DNA from 2 places in the Arthrobacter sp. CAN_C5 genome. Region 1 is predicted to be linked to the other one. Evidence: riboswitches for the same ligand, from Rfam matches in the RefSeq annotation. Region 1 holds a riboswitch; the other holds the start of a gene.
The links. Region 1 has a riboswitch for cyclic di-GMP ahead of H4V95_RS17145 (glycosyl hydrolase). Riboswitches for the same ligand answer to the same signal wherever they lie in the genome.
Positions count from the first base shown of each region.

Region 2: it holds a riboswitch for cyclic di-GMP, as region 1 does, so the genes downstream of both, H4V95_RS07920 (response regulator transcription factor) here and H4V95_RS17145 (glycosyl hydrolase) in region 1, are expected to answer to the same signal.

Region 1 is NZ_JAGGMZ010000001.1:3,666,889-3,681,114, reverse strand. Features, by position in the region: gene H4V95_RS17160 (ROK family transcriptional regulator) at 1-578, shown strand, start outside; gene H4V95_RS17155 (DUF5996 family protein) at 611-1,543, opposite strand; gene H4V95_RS17150 (glycosyltransferase) at 1,704-3,653, shown strand; gene H4V95_RS17145 (glycosyl hydrolase) at 3,695-4,777, opposite strand; cyclic di-GMP riboswitch class I at 4,978-5,053, opposite strand; gene H4V95_RS17140 (ATP-binding protein) at 5,203-5,625, opposite strand; gene H4V95_RS17135 (STAS domain-containing protein) at 5,618-5,950, opposite strand; gene H4V95_RS17130 (GAF domain-containing SpoIIE family protein phosphatase) at 6,022-7,239, opposite strand; gene H4V95_RS17125 (PP2C family protein-serine/threonine phosphatase) at 7,317-8,627, opposite strand; gene pyrE (orotate phosphoribosyltransferase) at 8,792-9,355, shown strand; gene H4V95_RS17115 (thioesterase domain-containing protein) at 9,371-10,372, shown strand; gene H4V95_RS17110 (tyrosine-protein phosphatase) at 10,366-11,100, opposite strand; gene H4V95_RS17105 (HAD-IIA family hydrolase) at 11,105-11,884, opposite strand; gene H4V95_RS17100 (TrmH family RNA methyltransferase) at 11,948-12,583, shown strand; gene fbaA (class II fructose-bisphosphate aldolase) at 12,756-13,775, shown strand; gene H4V95_RS17090 (DUF3151 domain-containing protein) at 13,777-14,196, shown strand; gene H4V95_RS17085 (hypothetical protein) at 14,216-14,226, opposite strand, start outside.
Region 2 is NZ_JAGGMZ010000001.1:1,665,350-1,679,575, forward strand. Features, by position in the region: gene pepN (aminopeptidase N) at 1-311, opposite strand, end outside; gene H4V95_RS07865 (ribose-5-phosphate isomerase) at 488-961, shown strand; gene H4V95_RS07870 (Fpg/Nei family DNA glycosylase) at 967-1,884, shown strand; tRNA gene H4V95_RS07875 (tRNA-Gly) at 1,968-2,041, opposite strand; tRNA gene H4V95_RS07880 (tRNA-Pro) at 2,174-2,247, shown strand; gene tig (trigger factor) at 2,335-3,897, shown strand; gene H4V95_RS07890 (ATP-dependent Clp protease proteolytic subunit) at 4,131-4,727, shown strand; gene H4V95_RS07895 (ATP-dependent Clp protease proteolytic subunit) at 4,780-5,454, shown strand; gene clpX (ATP-dependent Clp protease ATP-binding subunit ClpX) at 5,616-6,908, shown strand; gene H4V95_RS07905 (DsbA family protein) at 6,969-7,598, shown strand; gene H4V95_RS07910 (TetR/AcrR family transcriptional regulator C-terminal domain-containing protein) at 7,622-8,350, opposite strand; gene H4V95_RS07915 (MarR family winged helix-turn-helix transcriptional regulator) at 8,561-8,992, shown strand; cyclic di-GMP riboswitch class I at 9,056-9,130, shown strand; gene H4V95_RS07920 (response regulator transcription factor) at 9,209-10,054, shown strand; gene valS (valine--tRNA ligase) at 10,141-12,759, opposite strand; gene H4V95_RS07930 (SDR family oxidoreductase) at 12,791-13,561, shown strand; gene ileS (isoleucine--tRNA ligase) at 13,869-14,226, shown strand, end outside.

The DNA.
Region 1 (14,226 bases):
ACACCTCCGACCTGATGTTCATCAAGGTGGCTACCGGCATCGGCGCCGGGATCATCTCCGGGTCAATGCTGCAGCGCGGCGCCCAGGGAACCGCGGGGGACCTCGGCCACGTACGCGTGCCGCGCGGCGGGGACATTCCGTGCCGGTGCGGGAACACCGGGTGCCTCGAAGCAATGGCCGGCGGCCCGGCGCTTGCCGCCGCCCTTAATGCACTGACCGGCGGAACCCTCACCAACAGCCAGGGCGTGATCGACCTGGTGCGCTCAGGTGACGGGAACGCCATCCAGGTGATCCGTCAGGCCGGCCGTGATATCGGCGACGTGCTGGCGACCTGCGTGAACCTGATCAACCCCGCGGTGGTGGTGATTGGCGGAAGTCTGGCGCAGGCCGGTGAACACCTGTTGGCGGGGATCCGCGAAGTGGTCTATCGCCGCTCCCTGCCGTTGGCCACGGAGCACTTGCGGATTGTCCCCTCGGTTGCCGGGCAGAATGCTGGGGTCAGGGGTGCCTCGGTGATGGCCATCTCCCATGTCCTGTCTCCGGAGTCGATCGAGACCGCGAGCCTGGCCGCACCCTGACCCGTGCCGCGCCACGGCTCATCCCGACCGGCTCAGCCCCACCGGGCGGGGTCGGTTTCCAGCTGGGTCCTGTCCCAGCGGCCGGTCGTCGCGGCGGCGGCGTAGGTGGCCTGCAGGAATTCGAGCAGCACCCGGTCGGGGTCCGCAGCGGACCGCACCCTTTCATACGGAAGGAGAAACTGCCCATTCTCGGCCGAATAGAACGCCCCCGGCGGTCCCGGTGGCTGGTCGGCAAAACCGGACGGCTCCGGATAGGCGTACGCGTAGAACGCCCCCTCCTCCCCACCGCCAGGCCAAAATCCGCAGCTGCTGAGCTCCTTGGAATAGCCCTCCTCCATCACCCAGTCACCGCAGTTCGGGGCCCCGCCGGGGTGGACTGGCGCGTCCCGACCGGAGAAGCGGGTGCACGCCAGGTCCATTGCGCCCCAGAAAAAGTGGACAGGGCTGACCTTGCCGATGAAGTGGGCCCGAAATTGATTCATCACCCGGTCCGCCTGGACAAGCTGGCGCCAGAACAGGTGGGCGGCCACCGGGTCGTAGGAGGCGTGCACGGTGTCTTCCGCGAACGGGATCGCCGGGTCCACCTCGTTGGGTTGTGACTGGATGACCGTCTCGATGCCCAGTTCGGTGAGCGCCCCCATAATCCAGGAATGAAAATCCTTGACCGGCATGGACGCCAGGGCGAGCTCCCGGGTCTGCCCATCCCCGCTGCGGAGCCGGAGCCGATGGTCGCAGAAATCGAATTCGATGTCGAAGACGGTGTCCCGGTGGGGGATTGCCGACGTCCTCAACCCGCGGGCACTCACGTACAACGTGACCTGCCACCAGTGGTTGACCAGCGGGGCGTGGGCGAGACGGATCTTGCCGATGATCTGCGTCCACATGTGCAGGGTGTCCCGCGTGTCAGACCAGTCGTCGACCCGGAGCCGGGGCCATGCTGTTGATGTTTCCTCGCGCTGCACCATGGGCTTACCTTCCGTCCGCTCTCCTTGTGATGCTGAGCCTAATCCAGACGGGATATTCAGCCCAGGGAGTGGGTGGCAGACTCATCAAGGCTGCCGGGCACTCGGATAGGCTTGAGCGGCAGGGCGGCGCATCGACGCCAAAGCATAGAAATGGGGAAATGTGCATCGATTCCTGATCCGATTGCTGGTGGTTTTGACAGTGATTCTGGGGGTCAACTACATCGGATGGCGCTGGCTGGAGTCATTGAACTGGTCTGCCTGGTGGATCGCTATTCCGCTGGTCTTAGCCGAGACCTACAGCCTGATCGACGTCATGCTCTTTGGCCTGACCACCTGGCGGACCCGGGAACGGATACCCCCGCCCGCTCCCGAGGGCTTGACCGTCGACGTTTTCATCACCACCTACAACGAGCCGTTGGACATGGTGATGGACACTGCCGTGGCGGCCCAGCGGATCAGGTACCCACATCAGACCTGGATTCTCGACGACGGCGCGAGGGACGAACTCAGGTTGCTGGCCGAGGAACACGGGATCGGGTATCTCACCCGGGGAGACGAATGGGCGAATCGGCCCCGCCACGCAAAGGCAGGGAATCTCAACAATGCGCTGATGATGACTCAGGGTGAATTCATGCTGATCCTCGATGCGGACCAGATCCCCAGGCCGAAAATCCTGGACAGGACGCTGGGTTACTTCAATAACCGCAAGGTGTCCCTGGTGCAGACCCCCCAATGGTTCGTCAACGTTCCTGAGGATGACCCGCTAGGTAGTCAGGCACCCCTGTTTTACGGCCCGCTGCAGCAGGGCAAGGACGGCTGGAATGCCGCCTTTTTCTGTGGTTCGAACGCACTGCTGCGCCGTGAAGCGCTCATGCAACTGGGCCTGGTGGGCTACGTCGACGAGGTTGAGCGCAATATCCATTCCGCGTTGAAGGGCGCTCGGACGGCGGTGCGTAAGGCGCGCAAGTCCAAGGACTCCACCGCTCCAATGGTGGCCGGCCTGCTGGACGAGGTGGAGGTTGCAACGAGGAAAGCCAGCGCCGATCTCAAGGCCGGCAGGTCGTTCAGCGAGATCACCTACAACCTGCGCCGCACGGTGGATGGTGCCGTCCAGCAGCTCGTCGCGGCGGACTTCTCGGTACTCCAGGCTGACCTGGCTGAGATCTCGGCGATGGGCCTGGACGGCGGTGTCCCTCTCACCCCTGACGACGTCGATGCTGCCGTAGCGCACCTGTCGTCGAGGCATTGGTCCCCTCTGGGCGCCCTGGAATCAGTGCAGGCGGTGCTTGAGGCCATCTCGGTGGAGCGTAATGACGAGGCCCAGCCGGTGATGCCTTTGGCCACGATTTCCGTGACGGAGGACATGGCCACTTCTATGCGGATGCACTCTCTCGGCTGGAAGAGTGTCTACCACCATGAGATCCTCGCCGTTGGCCTCGCCCCGGAGGATCTCAAGACCATGCTTACCCAGCGGCTGCGCTGGGCGCAGGGCACGATCCAGGTGCTGCTGCGGGAGAACCCGCTTACGAAGCGGGGAATGAAATGGACCCAACGGTTGATGTACTTCGCGACGATGTGGAGCTACCTCTCAGGATTCGCCGCCGTGGTCTACATCGCCGCGCCGGTCATCTATCTCCTGCTCGGCATCCTGCCCGTCAACAGCCTCAGTACGGAATTCTTCATCCGTTTCATTCCCTTCATGGTGGCCAACCAACTCCTGTTCATCGTGGCCGGACGAGGCGCGAAGACGTGGCGGGGACAGCAATATAGCCTTGCTTTGTTCCCGATCTGGATCAAGGCATGCACCTCAGCGGCACGCAACGTGTGGTTCGGCCGCCCCTTGGATTTTGCCGTCACACCCAAGGTCAAGCAAGGCAACAGCCGCGACTGGCACCTGATCCGCCCGCAGCTGCTTGCGATGGCTCTGCTGGCTGGAGCAGCGGTGGTCGGGCTGGTGCGGCTCGGGGTAGGCCTGAATGAGCCGCTCGGCACAGCAGTCAACGTGTTCTGGGTTGTCTACGACCTGGTTGTGCTCAGCGTCCTGATTAAGGCGGTTCGCTATCAGGGGTTCGCCCCCAACGAGCAACCAGTTGGCGTCCTGAAACCGTGACCGACTCCAGCATCCCCGGAAGGATCAGCCGCTCTGGATGATCAACGCCGGCTCACGAGCGCCGCTTTGAATGCGTTGGCGGATGCTTCGCTGCTGTTGATCCGCCAGTCGGCTTCCTTTGCCAGGTGGAACCAGACCAGAGCAACGATGTCTGGTTGGTTGGAGAGGTAGTCGAAAAGGGCCGTATTCCACGCTGCTTTTGACCCGCCGAGTTCCGAGGATGCTGTCTCGGCGATCATGATGGGCTTCCCCGGTGCCAACCGCCTCAGTTCTGCGAGACCCTCACCGAATAGCAGCCCAGGCTCTTGCCAGGCGCTCCAGATCTGGGAAGTGCCCCAGTTGTAGCCGTCCAGTGCGGTCACGTCGACATAGGCTGCTCCCGGGAAAAGCTCTTCCAGTGGGGTGGAACCCGCATAGGGGACATTCGGGTTCCAGATCCAGCGGATGTTCGTCGCCCCGGTGGCGGTGACGACGTCGTGGACGTGCCGGTAGGCGGCCACATAGTCACCCGGCCCGTTCCCGTTGACTCCCTCAGCCCACGGGTACCAGTCACCGTTCATTTCATGACCAAACCGCAAATAAACCGGGTGACCCCACTGGCCGAGAGCCGTTCCCCATTGCCGCAGGTAACCGTCGAAATCGCCGGCGGCGATGCGGTCCAGCGAATAGGCGGGCTGTTCCACGCCGCCACCCCAGGACCACGGTTCCCAGGTCAGGATTGTCTCTGCGCCACGGGACCTCACCGCGTCAAGTTCGGTCAGCGGTGGTGGTTGACGGAAGTCCTTGTAGGAGAGCACCAGCGAGGGTGCCTCTCCGGCAATGGCTTCGACCTCGTCGAGCTCTGCCGTTGCTGCCGGACCACCATTCGTTCCGACACCGAAGCGGATAGCTTTGGGGGTTGACGAATCGGGGCTGGTGGAATGAACAGGGTCCGTGACGGTGAAGATGGAGGTGGCCGATGCAGAGCCTGCAGTCGCCCTGATCTCCACACTCGATGCCCCGGCAGGGATGATCACTGAGGCCTGGAACGAGCCAGCTCCGTTCACCCGCATCCCGACACTCGTCGACGCGGCAACTATCGAACCCTTCGTGTTCTTGGGGAAACCCAGGCCGGTAATGGTCACTGACGTCCCGGCTGGCCCCTGGGAACTGCTAAGGCTTATTGCTGCGCCTGCCTGGGCGGCGGGAAGAATCCCCGTCGATAACAGCGCAACGGCGCACATCATCAGGAGCACCCTGGTGGTAGTCCTCCGCGCATGTCTTAATGCTGGTGCGAATGAGCGAAGCGGCACGGGGAAGACCATGGCTGGCACCTTTTTTGAGAATCAGTAGCCCGGCTGACCCGTGCGGGCCCCGTGGCTTTGCGTCGCCGGCTTGCACCGGTTTGGCCCTTTACATCATGACGGTCGCCCTAATGTGCCGGCTCGGTGGCTCGATCCGGCTCCTCATTGTCCCGTGGATGCGGTCGTGAGAACCGGTGAAAACAACAAGTATTTGTGCAGGTTTTCCACAGGGTGGACTGATCCCCCGCGGGCTCTCATCATCAGACTCAGCTCTGCGGGGTCCGGGACAGTACCCAGGTATTGGTCGCATCCTGCCGCTCGAATGTGACAGTTGTGACCAGAGCCTCGATGAGCGCAAGTCCCCGGCCAGACTCCGCGTCCTCACCAGGCATGTGCGGATTCATCATGCCAAGGGGAGGCTTGGCGTGGTAGGCGCTGATCTCAGCTTTCAGCTGGGTGGTTCGGACCTCGACGTGAACGCTCAGCTCCACCGGTCCCCGACCTTCCGGCTCGGCGTGCTGGACAATGTTCGACACGGACTCGATGACCGCCGTTGTGAAAGTCATCTGGTCCATTTCCTGGACAAAAGGGGCATCGGTCCAGAGCTCGTCCAGATCGGTGTGGACCTCATCGATGACGCTTCCTACCGCCAGCCCCCGATACCGTCGGGAGGCGAGAACGTCACTCATTGCTGAACGCATCATCGGCAGATGCATAGGGTGTGAGGACCTTGTCCATACTGGTCAATTGAAGAACCATCTTCACCTGGGGTTGGACACCTGCGATCCGCAAATCACCGCCGGCCTGACGGGCCGCTTTCAGGCAACCAATCAGCGCGCCGAGCCCGGAGGAGTCCATAAACACCGCCTGTTCCAGGTTGATGACAATCCGGGAGGACCCCTCGGTAATCAAGCCGGACACGAATTCGCGCAGCTCTGGGGCGGAAACCATGTTCAGGCGTCCATCCGCCTTGACCTCGGTGTACGTACCTTTGGGCATATGACTGAACTTCATTCAATTCCTTTCGAAAACATTCAAGCTGCACACCGACCAATGCTCGTCAAAGCATCGCATGTACTGGGTTGCTAAAGACCATCTAAACCGACTGTGAGCTCGTTCCTGCGCAGGATGAGAACGGTGGTGTCGTCGGCGCCGGTGACCGCTTCGCTGGAGAGTCTGTCAATGAAGTCTCTGGGGTCGTCAGCGGAGGAAAGCTGCGCCAGGACATGCGCGAGTTCTTCCAGGTCGTCGTTGACCAGTTCAAGGACCCCGTCGCTGGGAATCATCAGGGCGTCGCCGGGGCCCAGGGTCAGAGACTCGGTGTGCCATTGCATGCCAGGAAAGATCCCCAGCGGGCCGCTGGAGGTGGGAAGCCGGATCGGTCGCCCGCCCGCAGGCAGATAGTGCGCCAACCCGTGTCCCGCATCCGAATACGACACGGTGCCCGTGTCCGGGTCCAGGTCGCCGTGGAATGCGGTCACGAAGGAATCGGTCCGCTCCAGGTTGCAGGTCAACTCGGTTGAGACTGCTGCGAACGCGCCGGCGGGATCCAGGTTTGCGTTGGCTCGCAGGCCAGCTCTCACGGTGGCAGCCAGAATGGCCGGGCCAGTTCCCTTGCCCATGACATCGGCCAGTGTGAACCGGAACCGCCCTTGTACAAGGTCCCAGTCATAGAAGTCACCTGATAATTCGCCCGCCGGACGAAAAGCCGCGGTTACCCTGTAGCCGGGGAGGGATGGTGCGCTTTCCGGAAGATGAGCGTGCTGAATTCGTGCGCCGTTCTGGAGATCCGTGCGAACGTTAATCTCGCGCTGCACGACGGCGGCAAGGTCGCGGAGGACTTTTTCCTGTTCACCGTTGAACGTGCGTGGCTGCTGATCGCTGATGCAGAGAGTGCCGATATTGTGTCCCCCTGGGCCCTGCAGGGGCTGCCCGGCGTAGAAGCGGATATTGGGGATGCCCAGGACATAGGGGTTGGAGCTGAAGCGGTCATCTTCCCCGGCATCCTCGACCACCAGGGTGTCCGGGGTCATGATGGTGTGGGTGCAGAAGGACGCCTTTCGGGGGCTGTTGACGTCGAGGGTGCCGGCGACTGATTTGAGGAACTGTCGGTCTTCCGCGATCAGCGACACCGAGGCGGAGCTGACCCCGAAGAGCTTCTGAGCCAATCGGGTGATCCGGTCAAACCCCTCCTCGGGCGGGGTGTCGAGCAGTGCTGTCTCTGCGAGGGACTTGAGCCTCTCGGTTTCGTTGTGAGCAGACCCGGCAGATTCGTTGAAGAGGTTAGGCGATGGTTCGTTCATGCGTACACCTGTTCTTTCACTTGCCAGTCTGTGCTGGCGGTTGAGCTGGGACTCACGCCGGTGAGTTCCCCTCCGTGTCAGGCAGCGCCTACCTGGAGGGTTTCGCTGTGGGCCGCGTTAGGCGATGCTGTCTGGTGCGCGGACCTTCGGACCGCGAGGATGGTCACGTCATCAGGGTTGACAGATCCTGACGCGAGGACCTGAACAGTTTCCACGATATCTTTCGCCGAAGAGGCTGAGATGGCCAGCAGGGCGAGCTCGTCGATGGCGCTCAGAGTTCCGTCATAAAGGTCCAGCACTCCATCGCTGAAACTGACGATCATATCGCCGGGCTCAAGCCTGATTTCGAACGAATGCCAGGTGGATTCCGGGAGGAGGCCTACCGGCAGTTCCCGGGAGGCGAGCCTTTCCCAGCTCCCATCTGCTCTGATGCAAAGCGTTAGCCCATGTCCCGCATCACAGAAGGAAAGGCGACCATCCGCTGCGCGGAGTCTTGCGTGGAAGAGGGTTGCAAAGGATGCGGCCTGGCTTAGCTCCGACGTAAGACAATCTGAGGTTAATCTGAGCGCTACCGCCGGGTCCTCGTTGTTTCGGGCGCTGCGGATCACCGCCCGGGTAGTGGCGGCGATCATGCCCGCCCCCGCGCCCTTGCCCATCACGTCGCCCAGGGTGAACCCAAGACCCCCGTCGATTTCGTACCAGTCGAAGAAGTCGCCACCGACAGCTTTCGATGGCACACAGGCCCCGGCAGTTTCGTATCCAGGTAGTGGAGCTGCTTCCTGGGGGAGGAGATAGCGCTGAATTTCGGCGGCCCGGCTGAGCTCCTCTGCTGAAGCCGCTGCCTGCGCACGCGCCGAAGACAGTCGTCGTCGTGACCTCGAGGCGAGCTCATTGACAATTCCGGCGGCCAGGGCGAACACGAGGAGGCTGTACATGCCTCGGAGCAGTTCGTTGGGATTTTCGTCCGTCCCGGCGCCCAGGGCGAACGGCACCAGGATGGCCACTACGCCACCGAGGATGGCGTAGAGCACATGACGTCGCCCTTCGATTGTTGCCAGCCACAGAATGGGTAACAGCACCAGGGAAGCGTAGATCGACTGGCTTTCGCCGGTCGCGTATCGAAGCATACCCGCAGCGAGCAGATCAACGGCCGGGATGAGTACCGAGAAGCGCGATAGCGTTGGTCGCGAAAAAGCTAAGGCAAACAGGGTTGCGGCAATGGTTAGACAGACGCCGATAATCAATACTGGTCTGCTGCTGACCGTCAGAGTAGGTACCAGGCTGCTCATCACCGCTGCGGCAACGAAGAGGACAGCGATCGGAAGCTGTTTGACGAGGGGTGAAATGTCATCCGGTCCCGTCAAACGTCGAACGGGACCGAAAGTCATGGTGGTTCCTCTCTAGGGCTGCTCGTTATTGCTCCGGGGGCAAGACCAGGTGCTCTTTCTGCAATGGTATCCGGCGGCCGGTGGACGCGCCGGACCTCCGCTGTCGGCCCGGTGGGTCGCATGCAGCGCAGGTCGCCACCGGAGGAGAGATTAGGATTGCAACCATGACCGTCGATACCGCCGCCCGCGACCGCCTGCGTGAACTCATCCAGGAACTGGCCATCGTTCACGAGAAGGTGACCCTGTCCAGCGGTAAGGAAGCCGACTACTACATCGACCTGCGCCGGATCACGCTCCACCACGAGGCGTCGCAGCTGGTGGGCCGGGTCATGCTGCAGATGCTCGACGACGCCGGCATCGCCTTTGAGTGCGCTGGTGGGCTGACCATGGGCGCCGACCCGGTGGGAACCGCCGTCATGCACGCCGCGGCCCGCGACAATCGGGGCATTGACGCGTTCGTGGTGCGCAAGACCCAGAAAGCCCACGGCATGGCGCGACAGGTGGAGGGCCCCGACGTCGCCGGCCGGACCGTCGTCGTCCTTGAGGACACCTCAACCACTGGCGGGTCGGCACTGACCGCCGTGGAAGGTGTCCGGCGGGCGGGTGGCAACGTGCAGGCCGTGGCGGTCATCGTCGACCGGGACACCGGGTCCAGGGAACGCATCGAGTCGGAAGCAGGGGTGCCCTACCTCTACGCGTTCGGTAAAGATGAGCTCGGCCTGAGCTAGCACCTGAGCAGACCGATGACTGAGGACGCCGAACGGCTGCTTCGCTATGCGCACGGGATCAAAGGCATGTCCCGCCGCTCCTTCATCGCTGGTTCAGCGTTTGGGCTTACCCTTGCTGCCGACCTGTTCCTGACCCGGCAGGTCCAGGAGGAACGCGAGGAACTGCAGATCCTTCCGGTTGAGGACGCGGAAGCCGCACGCCGGTTCCCGCGAACACGGTGGATCATCTTCCCCGGCTACAAGACTGGCTGGGAAGAGGGCGGCTGGATCGCGAACTCACTCCAGCCAGCCCTGAGCCAGCGTGGGCAGATCGCGGTGATGGGATATTCGAACCGTGGGCTGAACATCGCGAGCATCGTCGCAGCGCTGAACCGGTACGTGAGGATCTTCCAGGTTCAGACCCTCTACTTCTACGGCCACAGCTTCGGCGGGATGGTGGCGGTCGAGGTGGCTTCGCAGTTGCGCGGGCTGGGGATCGCGGTGGAGCTGATCATCCTCGATTCCAGTCCGCACTCCCGTGATGATGTGCTGGACCAGGCCGTGTTCGAGGGCGTGGTGTTCCTGTATGACGCCGGCTACCGGGTCCCCACCGTGCTGCGCGGCGGCTATGAACTGGGGGAGCGGATTGTCAACAAGAACGAGCGCACTTGGCGGCAGGTCCTGAACCAGAGCCTTGAGCAACTCTCCCCGTTCGCACCATCGAGCGTCCTGATCCAGTCGCAGTCTTCGTACATCTACCACTACAACGTCACCCGCTTCCAGGGGACGCTGGGCGATACGCAGATCGCTTTCATCGGCAACCCCAACGACGGTACGGTCAACTACGCCCGGGCCAGGCCCGGCTGGGCGGAAGCCTTCCCGGACAACCTGGTGTCGGCCGACTACGTCACCGACGGCGCCCTGCCCGCGCACGCCAGCCCGCAGTGGAACCCGCTGATTTACCAGAGCATCGTCGTCGCGCTGCAGGACGAATTCCTGCCCGTGCCGCGGGGCGGTTCCCGGCGAAGCGCCTACTGACCCCTGAGGGTTCTCCGGAGTTGACCCAGGTCGCGGCGGTCCATCCCGGCGCCCTCCAGGAACGAGTCGACGGTGCCGAACTCGCGGCGCATCCCCTCAATGAACGTGGCCATGGCGCCCGCCGGTGAGGTCAGGATCACCGGCGGGTTCTCGATCGACAGCCGGCCCGACCCCGCGGGCGCGTCACCCATCCATAGTTTCGCCAGTGCCGGCAGAATCTCCGGCAGGGCGCCTGTCGTGTGGGCGTAGTCCTTGATGATCAGGTCATCGGAGACCCCGGCAGCCAGGAGAATCACCGCGGTGATCACTCCCGTGCGGTCCTTGCCTGCGGCGCAGTGCACCAGTGTGGTCCGGCCCGCCACAATCGGCTCGAGCGCGTCGACCACCACCGCGGGCCGACTGTGCAGCCAGCCCAGGTAGTAGTTCCCCAGGTCCGCAGCGGTCAGTAACCCCATGGTCGACGCCGGGTTGGCCTCGGAGGGGTCCAGCGGGGCGGCAACGACGTCGATTCCCGTATCGGCGGCCACCTGCCAGGGTGCCATTCCGGCCTCGCGTTGACTGCGCAGGTCAACGATCGATTGGATCCCTTGACCCGTGAGGAAGTTCATGGTCGACTCACGGTCCCAATCGAGCGGCTGGCTGGAGCGGAACACCTTGCCCGGCACCGGGGCCCGGGGGTCGGCGGCGGTGAGCTCCGCGATGTCGCGCAGGTTGAGCACCCCCGGCACGGGACTAGACCTGGTCGATCAGGTCCGCCACTGACTCCATGATTTGGGCGGGCCGGAACGGGTAGGCGTCGATGTCGGCGCGCTGGGTGATGCCGCTGAGCACCAGCACCGTGTGCAGGCCCGCTTCCATCCCCGCAATAATGTCGGTGTCCATCCGGTCGCCGATCATCGCGGTGGTTTCGGAGTGGGCGTCGATCTGGTTCATGGCCGAGCGGAACATCATGGGATTGGGTTTACCCACAATGTAGGGAACACGGCTGGTAGCAGCGGTGATCAGGGCCGCGACTGCCCCCGTCGCAGGCAGCGGTCCTTCCTTCGACGGCCCGGTAACATCAGGGTTCGTTGCAATGAACCGGGCCCCGCCCTCTACCAACCGGATGGCCTTGGTGATCGCCTCAAACGAGTAGGTGCGGGTTTCCCCGAGCACCACATAGTCGGGCGCCTGGTCCGTGAGTACAAAACCGGCCTCATGCAACGCCGTCGTCAGGCCGGCCTCCCCGATCACGTACGCCCGGCCCCCCGGCAACTGCTCCTTAAGGAATTGCGCGGTGGCCAGGGCCGAGGTCCACAGGTTCTCCTCGGGGACTTCCAGGCCGGAGGCCTTCAGCCGGGCTGCAAGGTCCCGCGGAGTGTAGATGGAGTTGTTGGTCAGCACCAGGAACCGCTTGGACGTGGCTACCCAGCGGTCAATCAGCTCTGCTGCGCCCGGGATCGCCTGGTTTTCATGCACCAGGACGCCATCCATGTCCGTCAGCCAGCACTCGATATGTTCGTTCTCACCCATGTGATATCTCCCTGCCGTCCGGCGGTGCTCTAGGACCCCAGTCTTTCACCTTAGGCTGGGAGCGTGAAAGAAAATCCCGAAATCCCGCTGGTCCCGGTCGGCGTGGGCCCCTGGGAGGGGCAACTTCCAGAGGGAGAGCACTGGGATGCCGACCTCCTTGCTGCTGGGGACACCCGCAACGTCGTCGACCGGTACCGGTACTGGACCCACGATGCGATCGTCGCGGACCTCGACTCCCGCCGCCACAACTTTCACGTCGCCATCGAGAACTGGCAGCATGACCTGAACATCGGTTCGGTGGTGCGCACGGCGAACGCCTTCATGGCCAGGGAAGTCCACATCATCGGACGACGGCGGTGGAACCGTCGGGGTGCGATGGTGACCGACCGCTACCAGCACGTCCGGCACCATCCCACGGTCGAGGAATTCGTCACGTGGGCGGCAGGGGAGGGGCTGCGGATCATCGGGATCGACAACTTTCCGGATTCAGTGCCCCTGGAAACCTATGAACTGCCGGAGAACTGCGTGCTGGTCTTCGGCCAGGAGGGGCCGGGCCTGACACCCGAGGTGCATGCCGCCGCCGACGCCACCCTCTCCATCGCCCAGTTTGGGTCCACCCGGTCCATCAACGCATCTGCCGCTGCCGCGATCGCCATGCACGGATGGGTCCGCCGGCACGTCTTCGGGCAGGGGATCTGACCAGCAGTGCACCTGCCTGGGTCAGAAACGTCTGGACAGTCAGAACTGCCGCGCGCAACCGGCGAACCCGACCCCGGGGGCCGTTTCTGCTGATCGAGCAGTCGAATAGGATGGCTTAAGCGGTCAGTTTTCATCCCGCCTGTTTACGCACGCATTCCACAAAGGAGTCCTTATGCCTATCGCAACACCTGAGATCTATTCAGAAATGATCGACCGTGCCAAGGCTGGGGGCTTCGCGTATCCGGCCGTGAACGTGACCTCCTCCCAGACCCTCAACGCTGCGATGCGTGGGTTCGCCGAGGCCGGTTCCGACGGCATCGTGCAGGTGTCCACGGGCGGCGCTGCCTACTGGTCGGGCGCATCGGTGAAGGACATGGTGGTCGGTTCTCTTGGCTTCGCCGCCTTCGCCCACGAGGTGGCCAAGAAGTATGACGTGAATATTGCGCTGCACACCGACCACTGCCCCAAGGACAAGCTGGACGAGTTTGTCCTGCCGCTCCTCGCGGCATCGGAAGAGGCGGTCAAGCGCGGCAACAACCCGATCTTCCAGTCCCACATGTGGGACGGCTCAGCGGAAACCCTTGAGGAAAACCTGCGGATCGCCAAGGACATCCTGCCCCGCGCAGCCGCAGCGAAGATCATCCTTGAGGTTGAGATCGGCACCGTCGGCGGTGAGGAGGACGGCGTCGAGAACGCCATCAACGACAAGTTGTACACCACTGTCGAAGACGCGCTGGCCACTGTCGAGGCGCTGGGCTCCGGCGAGCACGGCCGCTACCTGACCGCCCTGACCTTCGGGAATGTGCACGGCGTGTACAAGCCCGGCGGCGTCAAGCTCCGCCCCGAGATCCTCAAGGACATCCAGGACCAGATCGGCTCACGGCTCGGCAAGGACAAGCCCTTCGACCTCGTGTTCCACGGTGGATCAGGATCCTCGGACCAGGAAATCTCCGACGCCGTCTCGTACGGTGTCATCAAGATGAACATCGACACCGATACGCAGTACGCGTTCACCCGCCCGGTGGTTGACCACATGCTGAAGAACTACGACGGCGTGCTCAAGGTCGACAACGAGGTAGGCAACAAGAAGGTTTATGACCCCCGCGTGTGGGGTGCAGCCGCCGAAGCCGGACTGGCCGCCCGCGTGGTGGAAGCCGCAGCATCCCTGGGCTCCGCCGGAAAGAAGCTCTAACATGTCCGATGAATTCCGCCGGAACCTTCTGGGCCCCGAGCCCACCCTCCTTCCCGAGGAGACGGACCTCGGCGTCCGGATCGACGCCGGTGACGAAGCGGTAGATCTCGCCGCCAAGTACCCGACGTCGTCGTTGGTGTGGGCCATCCTGGCCGACGAAGCCTACGCCGATGGCCGCACCATCGAGTCCTATGCGTACGCCAGGACCGGCTACCACCGTGGTCTTGACGCGTTGCGGCGCAACGGCTGGCGCGGCACCGGGCCCGTGCCCTACTCGCACGAACCCAACCGTGGATTCCTCCGCTCGCTTTATGCGCTGGGCAGGGCAGCGGCCTCGATCGGCGAAATCGACGAGGCCGAGCGGATCGCGAAGTTCCTCGGCGAATCCGACCCGGAAGCCAGTAAGCAACTGGGCAATTAGGTCCAGGTAGGCAACTGGCTCAAGGACGCC
Region 2 (14,226 bases), 2.0 Mb from region 1:
CCCTCTCCGGTATTCATGTAGAGCATCTCGGCGACGACGACCAGCTCGTTCGTCGCAGCGAGGGTGGGTAGCTGGATGCGAACGCCGTCGGAAACCTCTGCGGGATCGAGGTCGACGCCGTTCAGCGTCACCTGCGAGACGGCGTTGGTTACCGCGTCGATGAAGGTCGAGGCTCCCTGGGTACCCGTGAACCGCACAACGGTCCGAGATTCGAAAACGGTGTCCCCGCGGGTGAGGTCCAGATTGATGTCATAGGAGGTGACGCTGAGCAGTTCGGCGCGGGCTCGTGCCTCGTCGCGGGTCAGATTCATGCCTGGCAAGGTGGAGCCTTTCGGGAAACATGGGGAATGCCCTGTGGGTGGCGGGCGCGTTCTGTGATGCAGCTTACGCAGCACTGTCATTGTTTCACCAGCCACGACCATCGCGCACACCCACCGAACAAGTACCCTTGAGGGCAACCACACACCACACTCGAAACGGAATTTTCATGCGCGTTCATATCGCCACTGACCACGCTGGCATGGAGCTCAGCGCCCACCTGATCGACCACCTGCGCCGCTCCGGCTACGAGGTCATCGACCACGGGCCGCAAATGTACGACGCCGAGGACGACTACCCCGGATTCTGCATCAACGCCGCACAGGCAGTGGTCATTGACCAGCAGGCGGGGCGCGATGCGTTGGGGATAGTGCTGGGCGGATCCGGCAACGGGGAACAGATGGCAGCCAACAAGGTGCGCGGCGTGCGTGCCGCACTGGCCTGGAACCTGGATACCGCGAAGCTGGCCCGGCAACACAACGACGCCAACGTGGTGGCCGTGGGGGGACGGCAGCACTCGGTTGAGGAGGCAACCGGCATCATCGAGGCCTTCCTCGCCGAGCCGTTCAGCGAGGCGGAACGTCATGTTCGCCGGATCGGGCAGATCGCTGCCTACGAGACCACCGGCAGCGTCGGGGGGTAGCGGGTATGCCCGAAGGCCATTCGATTCACCGGCTGGCGTCACAGCTTTCGTCGGTGTTCGGCGGTCAGCGACTGGCGGCCTCAAGCCCGCAGGGCCGGTTCGCTGCCGGCGCGGCCGGGCTGAACGGCCGCGTGCTGATGGGCGCGGCTGCTCACGGCAAGCAACTGTTCGTCGAGTTCGCGGACGCCCCGCACGACAGTCACACGCCGCCGATTTTCCTGCGGGTACACCTGGGCCTGTACGGGGCATGGAGCTTCGGTGGGGACCGGTCTTTCATGGGCGCCTCAAGCATCGGCGCGCCTCGCAGGGTGGGGGAGCGGGAAATCGATGGGACCCCCGATGCCGCCTACACCGGGCCCCCGGACCCCGTGGGAGCGGTCCGGCTGCGCCTTGCCAGCGACTCCGGCTGGGCGGATCTGCGTGGTCCCACAGCGTGCGAGGTCATCACCGGCCCGGAACGCGACGCCGTCATCGACCGGCTGGGGCCCGATCCGTTGCACGACGATACGACCGGAGACGACGCCGCGCGCTTCACAGCCGGGGTGCGCAAGAGCGCAAGCCCGGTGGGATTGCTGTTGATGAACCAGGCGGTGATCGCCGGGGTGGGAAACATTTATCGCGCCGAAGCCCTGTTCAGGCGGAAGCTCAACCCCAGGCTCCCCGGGAAGTCAGTCAGTGCTGCGGAGGCGTCAGCGCTGTGGCAGGACATTGGGCAGATCATGCGTGACGGGGTGCGGGACGGAAGGATCATCACCACCCTGCCTGTCGACCGTGGTTCGAAAGCAACACGGGTGAAGCGTGAGGACGCTCACTATGTCTACGGACGGGCCGGGCTGCCCTGCCGGCGCTGCGGCACCCCCGTGGCGCTGGCGGACCTGGCCGCGCGCAAGCTCTACTGGTGCCCAGACTGTCAGGCTCAGTAGGTGTAGCCAGCACATCAGCTAACGAGAAAACCCAGTTAACGAGAAAAGCACCCGCCGTGAGGCTGGTGCTTTTCGTTTGTCTCTGGAGGGGATGACGGGAATCGAACCCGCATCATCAGTTTGGAAGACTGAGGCTTTACCACTAAGCTACATCCCCAAGAATCCGAGCTAATCCTTCACTGCTTCAGCTGCTCAGACCGTCGGAACGCCTATAACTACACCACAGGCAAGGCCATTTAGCCAAATGTGCAACTGGGGCAAAAGTTACGTAGACTAATGGCTGCACTTACGGGGTGTAGCTCAGCTTGGTAGAGCGCCTGCTTTGGGAGCAGGAAGTCGCAGGTTCAACTCCTGTCACCCCGACTCTGCATTATCGCCGCGGATGCCGTTCCGGTAATTCCACGGACGCCGTGTGGTCAAACATCTTCAATCATTCAGGAGTACTACGTCGTGAAGAGCGCTGTCGAAAACCTCACTCCCACGCGAGTGAAGCTCAATGTTGAAGTTCCTTTCGAGGAGCTGAAGCCGAACATTGATGCGGCTTACAAGACCATCTCCGCGCAGGTCCAGGTTCCGGGCTTCCGTAAGGGTCGCGTTCCCAACCAGCTGATTGACCAGCGTGTGGGCCGCGGCTACGTCATCGAGACCGCCATCAACGACGGTCTGAATGACTTCTACCAGAGCGCTGTTCAGGAAACCGGAATCCGGCCCCTGACCCGCCCTGAGGTTGAGATCACCGAAGTGCCGGACCCCGCCGCCAAGGATGGACAGCTCCTGTTCACCGTCGAGCTGGATGTCCGCCCGGAGATCACCCTTCCCGAGTACTCGGGTCTTGAAGTAACTGTTGAAGCAGCTGAGGCTTCCGACGCCGACGTCGACAAGGCTCTGGACGAGCTGCGCGGCCGGTTCGGCACCCTCACCGCGGTGGACCGCCCAGCAGCCGACGGCGACTTCCTCACCCTGAACCTGGTGGCAACCGTCGATGGCGAGCAGGTCGACGCCGCCCAGGACGTCTCCTACCAGATCGGTTCCGGAACCATGCTTGAAGGCATGGACGAGGCCGTCACGGGACTGAGCGCCAACGAAGACGCCATCTTCGAGACCACCCTGGCCCGCGGCGACAACGCTGGTGCCAAGGCGCAGGTCAAGGTAGAGGTCACGGCAGTCAAGGAACGCGAACTCCCTGAGGCCAACGACGATTTCGCCCAGTTGGCCAGCGAATTCGACACCATCGCTGAGCTCCGCGAAGACCTGACCAAGCGGGCAGCCGAGGAGAAGGTGACCGAGCAGGGCGTTGAAGCACGCGACCTGGTCCTCGAAAAGCTCATCGAGCTGATCGAGGTCCCCGTTCCTGCGGCGTTCATCGAAGATCAGCTGGAGCAGCACTTCACCGGTGAGAACGCCCACGCTAACGCTGAGGGTCACGACACCGAAGCGCACCGCACCGAGATCCGCGAAAACACCGAGCAGGCGTTCCGCAACGAAATGATCCTCGACGCGATTGCCGAGAAGGAAGAAATCGGTGTCAGCCAGCCCGAGCTGATCGACTACATCGTGTCGACCGCGGGCCAGTACGGCATGGAGCCGAACCAGTTCGCCCAGATGCTGGACCAGAGCGGCCAGGTTCCGATGATTGTCGGAGAAGTCCGTCGCCGCAAGGCACTGGCCAAGGTCCTCGAACTCGCAGTGGTCAAGGACAGCTCCGGCTCGGTCGTCGACCTGAGCGAATTCGTTCGCCCCGGCGACGAAGCAGACGAGGTGCCGTCCGACGCTCCCGCCGACGACGAGGCTCCCGCCGAGAAGAAGCCTGCGGCCAAGAATCCAGCAGCCAAGAAGCCAGCAGCCAAGAAGCCAGCGGCCAAGAAGCCTGCAGCAGAAAAGAAGCCTGCCGCCGAGAAGAAGCCGGCAGCGAAGACGGCTGCCGCCAAGGCGCCTGCAGCCAAGAAGGCAGCACCGAAGAAGGCTGCCGCGAAGGCCAAGCCAGCAGCCGACGAAGAGTCCGCCAAGGCCTAGTCAATCATGCGTGTCTGAGGGCCGTTTCCCTGCCGGGAAGCGGCCCTCAGCCGTTAAAGCCCGTTGCCCGCCGCAATCGTGCGCCGTCAGCGAACAGCCTCCGCGCCGGGATAAAACGGGCCTCGAAACAAGTTACTGTCCAATGAGAGACAAACGGTCGGCTGCCGACACTCGGCAGACCAACCAGAGTGAGAGGCTAACTTCCAATGGCAATCGAACCCACCACGCCGACCATGGCAACCGTAGACCCCGCGGGCCGGGACGACTACATCTATAACCGGCTCCTGAAGGAGCGCATCATCTGGCTCGGCTCCGAGGTCCGGGATGACAACGCCAATGCCATCTGCTCGCAGTTGCTGCTTCTGTCCGCTGAAGACCCGGACAAGGACATCTTCCTGTACATCAACTCGCCGGGCGGATCCGTCACCGCGGGGATGGCGATCTACGACACGATGCAGTTCATCCCCAACGACGTCGTCACCGTCGCCACCGGGCTTGCCGCATCGATGGGACAGTTCCTCCTCTCCTCGGGCACCAAGGGCAAGCGGTACGCGACCCCTCACGCCCGCGTGCTGATGCACCAGCCGTCAGGTGGAATCGGTGGCACCGCCTCCGACATCCGGATCCAGGCCGAACTGATTCTTCACATGAAGCGTGTGATGGCTGAGCTGACCGCCGAGCAGACCGGCCAGACCGTCGAGAAGATCCTCAAGGACAACGACCGCGACAAGTGGTTCACCGCCCAGGAGGGTCTCGAGTACGGCTTCTTCGACAAGATCGCTGCACACGCCAACACGGTATCCGGCGGCGGCGGCACGCAGCGCGACTAACCGCTGCGGCCTGCCCCTACCGACCACAGCAGAGACCACCCCAGGAGACACCATGAACCACAATTTTGGAGCCGCAGCAGGCGGCGCCGCACCCCAGATGCCGTCCAACCGCTACGTCCTTCCTCAGTTCGAGGAGCGCACCCCCTACGGTTTCAAGCGCCAGGATCCGTACACCAAGCTGTTCGAGGACCGCATCATCTTCCTCGGCGTCCAGGTCGACGACGCTTCAGCTGATGACGTCATGGCCCAGTTGCTGGTGCTCGAGTCCACCGACCCGGAGCGGGACATCACGCTCTACATCAACTCCCCAGGTGGTTCGTTCACCGCCATGACGGCGATCTACGACACCATGCAGTTCATCCGGCCCGAAATCCAAACTGTCTGCCTCGGTCAGGCAGCCAGCGCGGCAGCCGTACTGCTGGCAGCAGGAGCCCCGGGCAAGCGGCTCGCACTGCCCAACGCCCGCGTCCTGATCCACCAGCCGGCACTCGGCGGAGGACAGGGCGGACAGGCATCGGACCTGGAAATCCAGGCCAACGAGGTCATGCGCATGCGCACGTGGCTCGAGGACACCCTGGCACTGCACAGTGGCAAGAGCTCGGAGCAGGTGAACATCGACATCGAGCGGGACAAGATCCTCACCGCCGCCGACGCGAAGGCGTACGGTCTGGTGGACGAGGTCCTTACCTCCCGCAAGATGACACCTCCGAAGATCAACAAACCGTAACGTCCTTTCCCGGGACCGGGCCCGTGATGCGACACAATCGCACCACGGGCCTTTTTGTGCTGATTACCCGTCCCGATTGTCCTAGACTCGAAGGTAGCGTGACCGGGCCTGCCCGGAGAATACGCTGTCTATTCAACAGATCCACGTAAGGGGACTGACACATGGCTCGCATTGGTGAGAGCACAGATCTGCTTAAGTGCTCTTTCTGTGGGAAAAGCCAGAAGCAGGTCCGGAAACTCATTGCCGGACCCGGCGTTTACATCTGCGATGAATGCATCGACCTCTGCAACGAAATCATCGAGGAAGAACTGTCCGAGGTTGCGGACCTCGGTACCTTCGAACTCCCCAAACCCCGTGAGATCTTCGACTTCCTGCAGGAATACGTCATCGGCCAGGAACCAGCGAAACGCTCCCTCGCCGTCGCCGTCTATAACCACTACAAGCGAATCCAGTCCGGTCACACCCCCAGGAGCACCGGAAACCTCTCGGACGCGGTGCCCACCGAGGACGTGGAGATCGCCAAGTCGAACATCCTGCTGATCGGGCCCACCGGTTGTGGCAAGACCTACCTGGCGCAGACTCTCGCCCGCCGGCTGAACGTGCCCTTTGCTGTCGCCGACGCAACAGCCCTGACCGAGGCCGGTTATGTGGGCGAGGATGTCGAGAACATCCTCCTGAAGCTCATCCAGGCGGCTGACTATGACGTCAAGAAGGCCGAACAGGGCATCATCTACATCGATGAGATCGACAAGATCTCCCGTAAGAGCGAGAACCCTTCCATCACGCGCGACGTCTCTGGTGAGGGCGTGCAGCAGGCGCTCCTGAAGATCCTTGAGGGCACCGTCGCGTCAGTACCCCCGCAGGGCGGCCGCAAGCACCCGCACCAGGAATTCATTCAGATCGACACCACCAACGTGCTGTTCATCGTTGCCGGGGCCTTCGCGGGCCTGGAGGAGATCATCGGTTCCCGGGCAGGACGCAAAGGCATCGGGTTCGGTGCCCCGCTCAGTTCCCTGAAGAGTGAAGAAGTCAGCTACGGCGACGTCATGCCCGAGGATCTGCTGAAGTTCGGCCTGATCCCCGAGTTCATTGGACGCCTGCCGGTGATCACCACGGTCACCAGTCTGGACCAGAAGTCGCTGATGCAGATCCTCACTGAACCCAAGAACGCGCTGATCAAGCAGTTCCAGAAGATGTTCCTGCTCGACGGCGTCGAGCTCACGTTCGAGCCAAAGGCCCTGGAGGCAATAGCCAACCAGGCTCTTGAACGGGGTACTGGCGCACGCGGGCTGCGGGCCATCATGGAGGAAGTCCTCCAGCCGGTCATGTTCGACCTGCCAAGCCGGGACGACATCGCCACGGTCGTCATCACCGAGGATGTGGTTGGCAAGAAGGCCGAGCCAACCCTGATCTCGCACGACGTCGTCGCGAAGCGCCGCAACAAGTCGGCCTAGCGCCGGATTTTTCCTGCGGACGACCGGAATACGTCGGCTGCAGCCCGGGTTGTACGGAATATGACTGAAACGATTACTTCCACAGACAGTGTCCAAAAAGCCGACTTCTGGTTTGATCCCGCCTGCCCGTTCGCCTGGATCACCTCCCGGTGGATTGAGGAAGTGGAGAAGGTCCGCAGTATCACGGTGGACTGGCATGTGATGAGCCTCGCTGTTCTCAACGACGGCCGGGACCTGCCGGAGGACTACCAGGAGTTCATGAAGAAGGCCTACGGCCCCGTGCGCGTCATCATCGCCGCCGCCGAACGTCACGGCAGCGACAACATCAAGAAGCTCTACGACGCCATGGGCACCCGGATCCACGAGGGGCAGAGCAAGGATTTCGACGCGGTGATCAGCGAGTCCCTCGAAGAGGTCGGGCTTCCAGCCGAGCTGGCCGCCTATGCCACGAGCGACGAGTACGACACCCAGCTTCGTGCCTCGCACCAGGACGGGATTGACCGGGTCGGCGACGAGGTCGGAACGCCGGTGGTCGCGTTCAACGGCACCGCGTTCTTCGGCCCGGTCCTGACCCGCATCCCGCGCGGCGAGGACGCCGGACGGATTTTCGACGGAGCCGTCATGCTGGCTGGGTTCCCCGAATTCTTCGAACTCAAGCGCTCACGCACCGAGAGCCCTTCCTTCGACTGAACCACAGTTGGGCACCTGGTCGTTTATCCCCGGGTGTCCAACTGTTTCTGGAGGCCTTCAAGGATGAGAAGAATCCCCTGGTCGAGTTCGGCTTCTCCGTCGTAACTGAGCAGCATGGGTGCCAGCCGACGCAGGTGCGGGAATTCTGCTTTCGGGAGCCGGTGCAGTCCCAGCTTAAGCGCCACCTCATCCTCGTCGGGGTTGACGACGAATTCCTCCAGCTCGTTGAGGATATGTCCGATGAGGAACCCGTAGTAGGTCCGGTAAGCGTGAAGCGAATCAGCGGGGGAGAACCCGGCACTATTGAAGATGGACAGGATCTGCTCAAGAGGTCGAAGCGCGCCAGGTGGCCTGAGCCCCATGGGTGTCGAGAGCGGACGCGTTACCAATAGCGGGACAACGTGGCGGTGGTCCAGAACTAGCGTCCGGAAGTCCTGGGCGGCTTCGCGCAGTTGCTCCTGCCAGGACGGCGCTTGGCCCGACCTCGGGATTACCCATTGATCCAGCAGGAGTTCGGTGACGCCGTCGAGGAGCGCGTCGCGGTTCGGGGCATAACGGTAAAGAGCCATTGGGTCTTTCCCCAGCTTGTTCCCTAATCGCCGCATGGACAGGGCGTCAAGGCCGTCGTCGTCAACCAGTTCCAGGGCAGCGTGGAGAACCGCTTCCCTGCTTAACTGGGCACGCTTGCCTGTATCCCCCGAATCCTCAGGCTGAGTAGGCTTGGTGGGGACCGGCCTTCGACTTGTAGAGATGTTCACGCCTACCTTTAGTCAGTGCGCTTGCAAGTGGCGGGTCTACATCGTAGACTCTACAACGTAGTATCTACAGTGTATATGACCACTGGAGAGCGCCCTACGAAAGCATACTCCGGGTCTCGATCCCGCCGCTTGATGTGGATTCGCAATTTGTCGGATAGTTTCCGCTATCCCTTCATATTGATGCTCAGAGTGAAGGAAGAAGGCATGGACAAGACACTGTGGACAACCAGCCGGTTACTGAGCACTGCCGCCCGGTTGAACCAGAATCAACAGAATCAGCGTCTCCTCGATCTGGAAGTCACTCAAACGGGTGCAACCACTCTCAAAGCGTTGTCCGAAAGCGGTCCGATTAGTCAGTCGGGATTGGCTGCCATTGTTCAGGTTCAGGCACAAACGATGGGAAAGATCCTTGAGAAGCTCGAGATCAGGGGCTTTGTATCCCGCGACCGCGATTCATCGGACGGGCGGACTATTCGAACTGTCATCACGAAGCAGGGTGACAAAGTGCTTCAGAGGATCGACCAGTTATCCGAGTCGACATCAGAATCGGCCAGCCTGATCGACCAGAGTCTACGCACGGCACTTATAGCCGTCCTTGGTTCTCTTGAGGCCACCCCGGAACCTACCCCTGCCTGAGCCTCACCAGTAGCGCCTCACCCGGACGGTTCAGCTGTGTCTCTTCGTAGCTGGGCCTTCCGCCAACGATAACGGCAAACCCGGTGCAAGCCGGGGACGCAAAGCCACGGGACCCACGCGGTCAGCCGGGCCACCGAACAGTAGGGCGTCATGATCAGACAACAGTCTCCTCCACCCACGGGGGCCATGGAAATTCCTTCCGGACCAAGAACCGCAGTGGTCATTGAAGATGACAACGACACGCGCCTTTGGGTGTTGAATCTACTGCGACTGGCTGGCTTCGAGGTGCACTCCAGTGCGACAGGCCTTGGCGGCGCAGAACTGGTGGCGGGTCACGCCCCTGCCTTGGTAGTCGTTGGAGCGGAGCTGCGGGGAATTGACGGATTCGAGGTACTCCGTCGTATCCGATCCTTCAGCGATTGCTATGTGGTGATGCTGGGCGCTCATGCCGATGAGGTGGATATCTTGACCGCGTTTCACGCTGGCGCCGACGACTACCTCGCCAAGCCAGTCCGTCCGCGCGAATTGAGAGCACGGTTCGATGCCGTGCTGCGCCGTCCGCGACGTACAACAGTGACACCCTATTCAACAGTGACACCTGATTCAATTTTGCGGCCGGCCGTCAACGAGCGATCTGAGGTGGACCGGCTCCACCCTGTGGGCACCTCGAATGTCCTCCGACACGGTGACCTGATGGTTGATCACGCGACACGCACGGTCAGCATCGATGATGATGAGGTCCTTCTTACCAAGAGTGAATTCGATCTGTTGCACGAGATGTTGTCGTGCGACGGAGCCGTGCGGACCAAGTCCACCCTGGCAGGAATCGCCCGGGGATCGGATTATCAGGGCTTCACTGGAAGTCGCAGTTCGGACGAACGTGGCATTGAAGTCCATATCGGGAATCTTCGCCGGAAATTACCACGCCGTCAGGGGGAAGCAGAACTCATCACCACGGTCCGGGGAATCGGATACAGGATCGTTTCCGCGACTGTGAGAGATGACTCTTCCCGGACCACCGGACCGCACTGTTTGCCGAAGGTGGACCTGGCGACCGCATAAAAGTCGTAACGAGAGGCCCCGCAGACCAACCGGTCTGCGGGGCCTCCGTAATTCCGCGGGGCCTTCCTGCGTACGAGGTGACCTGGCTAGACCGCGTCGACGGGTGCCAACTCCACCTCGAAGACCGAGAGCTCGCCCTCGGCCTCCGCAAGGCGCAACTCGCGGACATTGCCCGCAGCCAACAGGTCATTCAGACCGGCGTTGAGCTGGCGCAACTGCGCCGCTGAGCCGTTCACGACGGCGCTGAGCACCTCGGTGCGCTGTTTCACTTTCGCCTCGGACTTCGACCGGCGGATACCGCCGAGCGCCAGTGCCACGGTGCCGAGAACACCGGTGTCAGCGGTGCGAATGGTCCCGGCGAGCTGATCAGACGTTGGCCATTCGGTCCGGTGCACCGACCCGCTGCGCCACCAGCTCCATACCTCTTCGGTGGCGAAGGGCAGGAAGGGCGCGAACATCCGCAGCAGCGCGTCAAGCGTCGTCGCCAGCGTGGCAAGCACCGAAGCCTGTTCGGCCTCACCGGCCGCACCGTAGGCGCGGTCTTTGATCAGCTCCACATAGTCGTCGGTGAACGACCAGAAGAACGTCTCACTCAGTTGCAGCGCCCGCGCGTAGTCGTACTTCTCGAACGCAGCCGTCGACGCATCGATCACCTGTGCCAGCTGGGCCAGGAGGGACAGATCCAGTTGGTTCGTGACCACCGAGGTGTCATCGGTGAGGACCGTGTGCTCGGTGGCACCGAGGTTCAGCACAAACTTCGACGCGTTCAGCAGCTTGATGGCCAGGCGGCGCCCGATCTTCATCTGCGCGATCTCGTAGGCCGTATCCGCACCCAGTTTGGCTGAGGCAGCCCAGTACCTGACGGCGTCGGCCCCGAACTCCTCGAGCACGTCGGTGGGTACCACCACGTTGCCCTTGGACTTCGACATCTTCTTGCGGTCCGGATCGAGGATCCAGCCGGACAGCGCCGCGTGGCGCCACGGCGCCGAATCCTGCAGCGAGTCGGCGCGGACGGCACTCGAGAAGAGCCAGGTCCTGATGATGTCGTGGCCCTGCGGTCGGAGGTCGAACGGGAAGACCTTGGCAAACAGGTCAGGGTTCTTCGGCCAGCCGCCCACAATCTGCGGCGTCAGTGACGAGGTGGCCCAGGTGTCCAGGACGTCATTCTCTCCGACGAAACCACCCGGCTGGTTGCGGGCGCTCTCCTCAAAGCCGGGCGCAGGCTCGGCCGCCGGGTCCACGGGGAGTGCCTCGTGGGAAGGAACGATCGGTGCCTCGTAGTCGGGCTCGCCGTCGGCATCCAGGCGGTACCAGACGGGAATCGGCACCCCGAAGAAGCGCTGCCGGGAGACCAGCCAGTCGCCGTTGAGCCCTTCGATCCAGTTCTCGTACCGGGACCGCATGAACGCGGGGTGGAAGTCGATTTCCCGGCCGCGCTGGATGAGCTTCTCCCGCTTGGCCTCGTCCCGGCCGCCATTGCGGAGATACCACTGCCGGCTGGTGACGACTTCGAGGGGCTTGTCGCCCTTTTCGTAGAAGTTGACCGGGTGGAGAACCTTTTTCGGCTCACCCTCCAGCTCACCGCTGGCACGCAGCAGCGCGACGACGCCCTCCTTGGCGCTGAACACGGTCTTGCCGGCGATCGTCGAATAGTTTTCCTGTGCCTTGGCGGTGCTGATCCACTCGGGGGTCTCCGACCGGATTCGCCCGTCACGTCCCACAATCGCCCGGGTTGGCAGCTGCAGTTCCCGCCACCAGATGACGTCGGTCAGGTCACCGAACGTACAGATCATGGCGATGCCGGTGCCCTTGTCGGGCTTCGCGAGGGGGTGCGCCTTGATTTCCACCTCGACGTCGAACAGCGGCGAGGTGACGGTGGTGCCAAACAGGTGCTGGTACCGCTCGTCGTCGGGATTCGCCACCAGCGCCACGCAGGCGGGAAGCAACTCGGGACGGGTCGATTCGATGAAGATCTTCTCCCCGCCGGGTGTGTGGAAGGCGATCCGGTGGTAGGCACCAGGCTGCTCCCGGTCTTCCAGTTCCGCCTGCGCCACCGCGGTGCGGAAGGTGACGTCCCAGAGGGTGGGTGCCTCGGCAAGGTACGCGTCCCCGGCCGCCAGGTTGTCCAGGAAGGCCCGCTGGCTGACGGCCCGTGAGGTGTCGTCGATGGTGCGGTAGGTCAGGTTCCAGTCGACCGACAGGCCAAGGGTGCTGAACAGGTTCTCGAAGACCAGCTCATCCTGGACGGCCAGTTGCTCGCACAGCTCGATGAAGTTTCGGCGGGAGACGGCGTCGAAGTCGCGCTGGTTCTTGGGCGGCTCGGCCGGAGGGGTGTAGCCGGCGTCGTAGGGGACCGACGGGTCGCAGCGGACACCGTAGTAGTTCTGGACGCGGCGTTCGGTGGGCAGACCGTTGTCGTCCCAGCCCATGGGGTAGAAAACGTTCTTGCCGCGCATCCGCTGGTACCGGGCGACGACGTCGGTCTGGGTGTAGGAGAACATGTGTCCCACGTGCAGGGAACCGGATGCGGTCGGCGGGGGAGTGTCAATCGAATACACCTCCGCCCGGGACGTTTCGGGGTCGAAGGTGTAGGTGCCGTCCGCCCGCCACTGTGCAGCGAGCCGGGATTCAAGACCCTCGAGAACCGGTTTGTCTGGGACATTTACTGTTGCGGGCGTGTCTGTGCCCGGAGTGTGTTCAGCCATACGGTCAATTGTTTCACGATAAGTTGGATCCATGACTTCCACACCAACGACGTCCACGCAGCGCACAGCAGTTGTCACCGGCGCGAGCACCGGCATTGGCGAGGCCACTGTCCGTCTCCTCGCAGCCCAGGGATGGCGGGTCTTCGCTGTTGCCCGGCGTGCGGACCGGTTGGCGGACCTCGCCGCCGAGACCGGTGCCATCGCTGTCCCCACCGATATCACCGCGGACGACGACGTCGAGCACCTCATCGAGGCTGTCACCGACGCCGGTGGCGCTGACACGCTCATCAACATTGCCGGGGGCGCGCGCGGGGCGGACCGGATGATCGACGCGAAGACCGCCGACTGGGAGTGGATGTACCAGGCGAACGTCGTGGGCACCATGAAAATGACCCGCGCGTTCCTTCCCCTGCTCCGCGCGCAGGCCCAGGGTGGCACGGTCCTGAACCTCACGTCCACCGCCGGCATGGTCTCCTACGAGGGCGGCGCCGGCTACAACGCGGCGAAGGCTGCCCAACGCGCGATGACCCGTGCGCTCCGGCTGGAGGAGGCCGAGCACGGTGTCCGCGTCATCGAGGTGCTCCCGGGCATGGTGCACACCGAGGAGTTCTCCCTGAACCGGCTGGGCAGCGCCGACGCTGCCTCGAAGGTGTACGACGGCGTCGAGAAGCCGCTGACCAGCGAGGACGTCGCCGACATCGTCGCCTACGCCGTCACCGTGCCCCACCATGTCAACCTCGACGAGATTGTGGTCCGGCCGCTGGCGCAGGCCGCAGCCCACAAGGTGATCCGGAAGCAGTAGCCGGGCAGGCAGTCCGGCCAAGGGAGCCGATATCGGCTAGACTGGGGGCAACAGCTTTGACCCGGCGATCACCGGTGAGCTTCCGGAAGAACCCCCGCCGCGCCTAACCTGCAACAGGTCAGATATCCGGCAGGTCAGTAGAACCGGACGGGTAAGCCCGTCACAGCGGTCACGAAGTGGCAGCCGCGAGGATATTTCTCGCCGGCGGCAAGTGAGGTGGTACCGCGGGTTCGGCGCGGGGGTTGCAGACTGACCCCAGCGGATGGACGCGTCCTCGCAGGTAACTGAACCACACCTTGCCTACAGGATGAACAACATGCCACAGATCTACCCGAAGGCCACCAGCCTGGACAGCGCCGCCGACGCCTCTTCTTCCTCGGCGTCTCCGCGCTTCCCGGAAATCGAGGAGCGAATCCTCAAGTACTGGGACGCCGATGGCACTTTCCAGGCCTCAATCGACGCTCGCGACGCAGACCTCCGCGATGGCGAAAATGGCTCCAACGAGTTCGTCTTCTATGACGGGCCGCCCTTCGCCAATGGCCTGCCCCACTACGGGCACCTGCTGACCGGCTACGCCAAGGACCTAGTGGGCCGGTACCAGACCCAGCGCGGGCACCGTGTCGAGCGCCGGTTCGGCTGGGACACCCACGGGCTGCCCGCCGAGC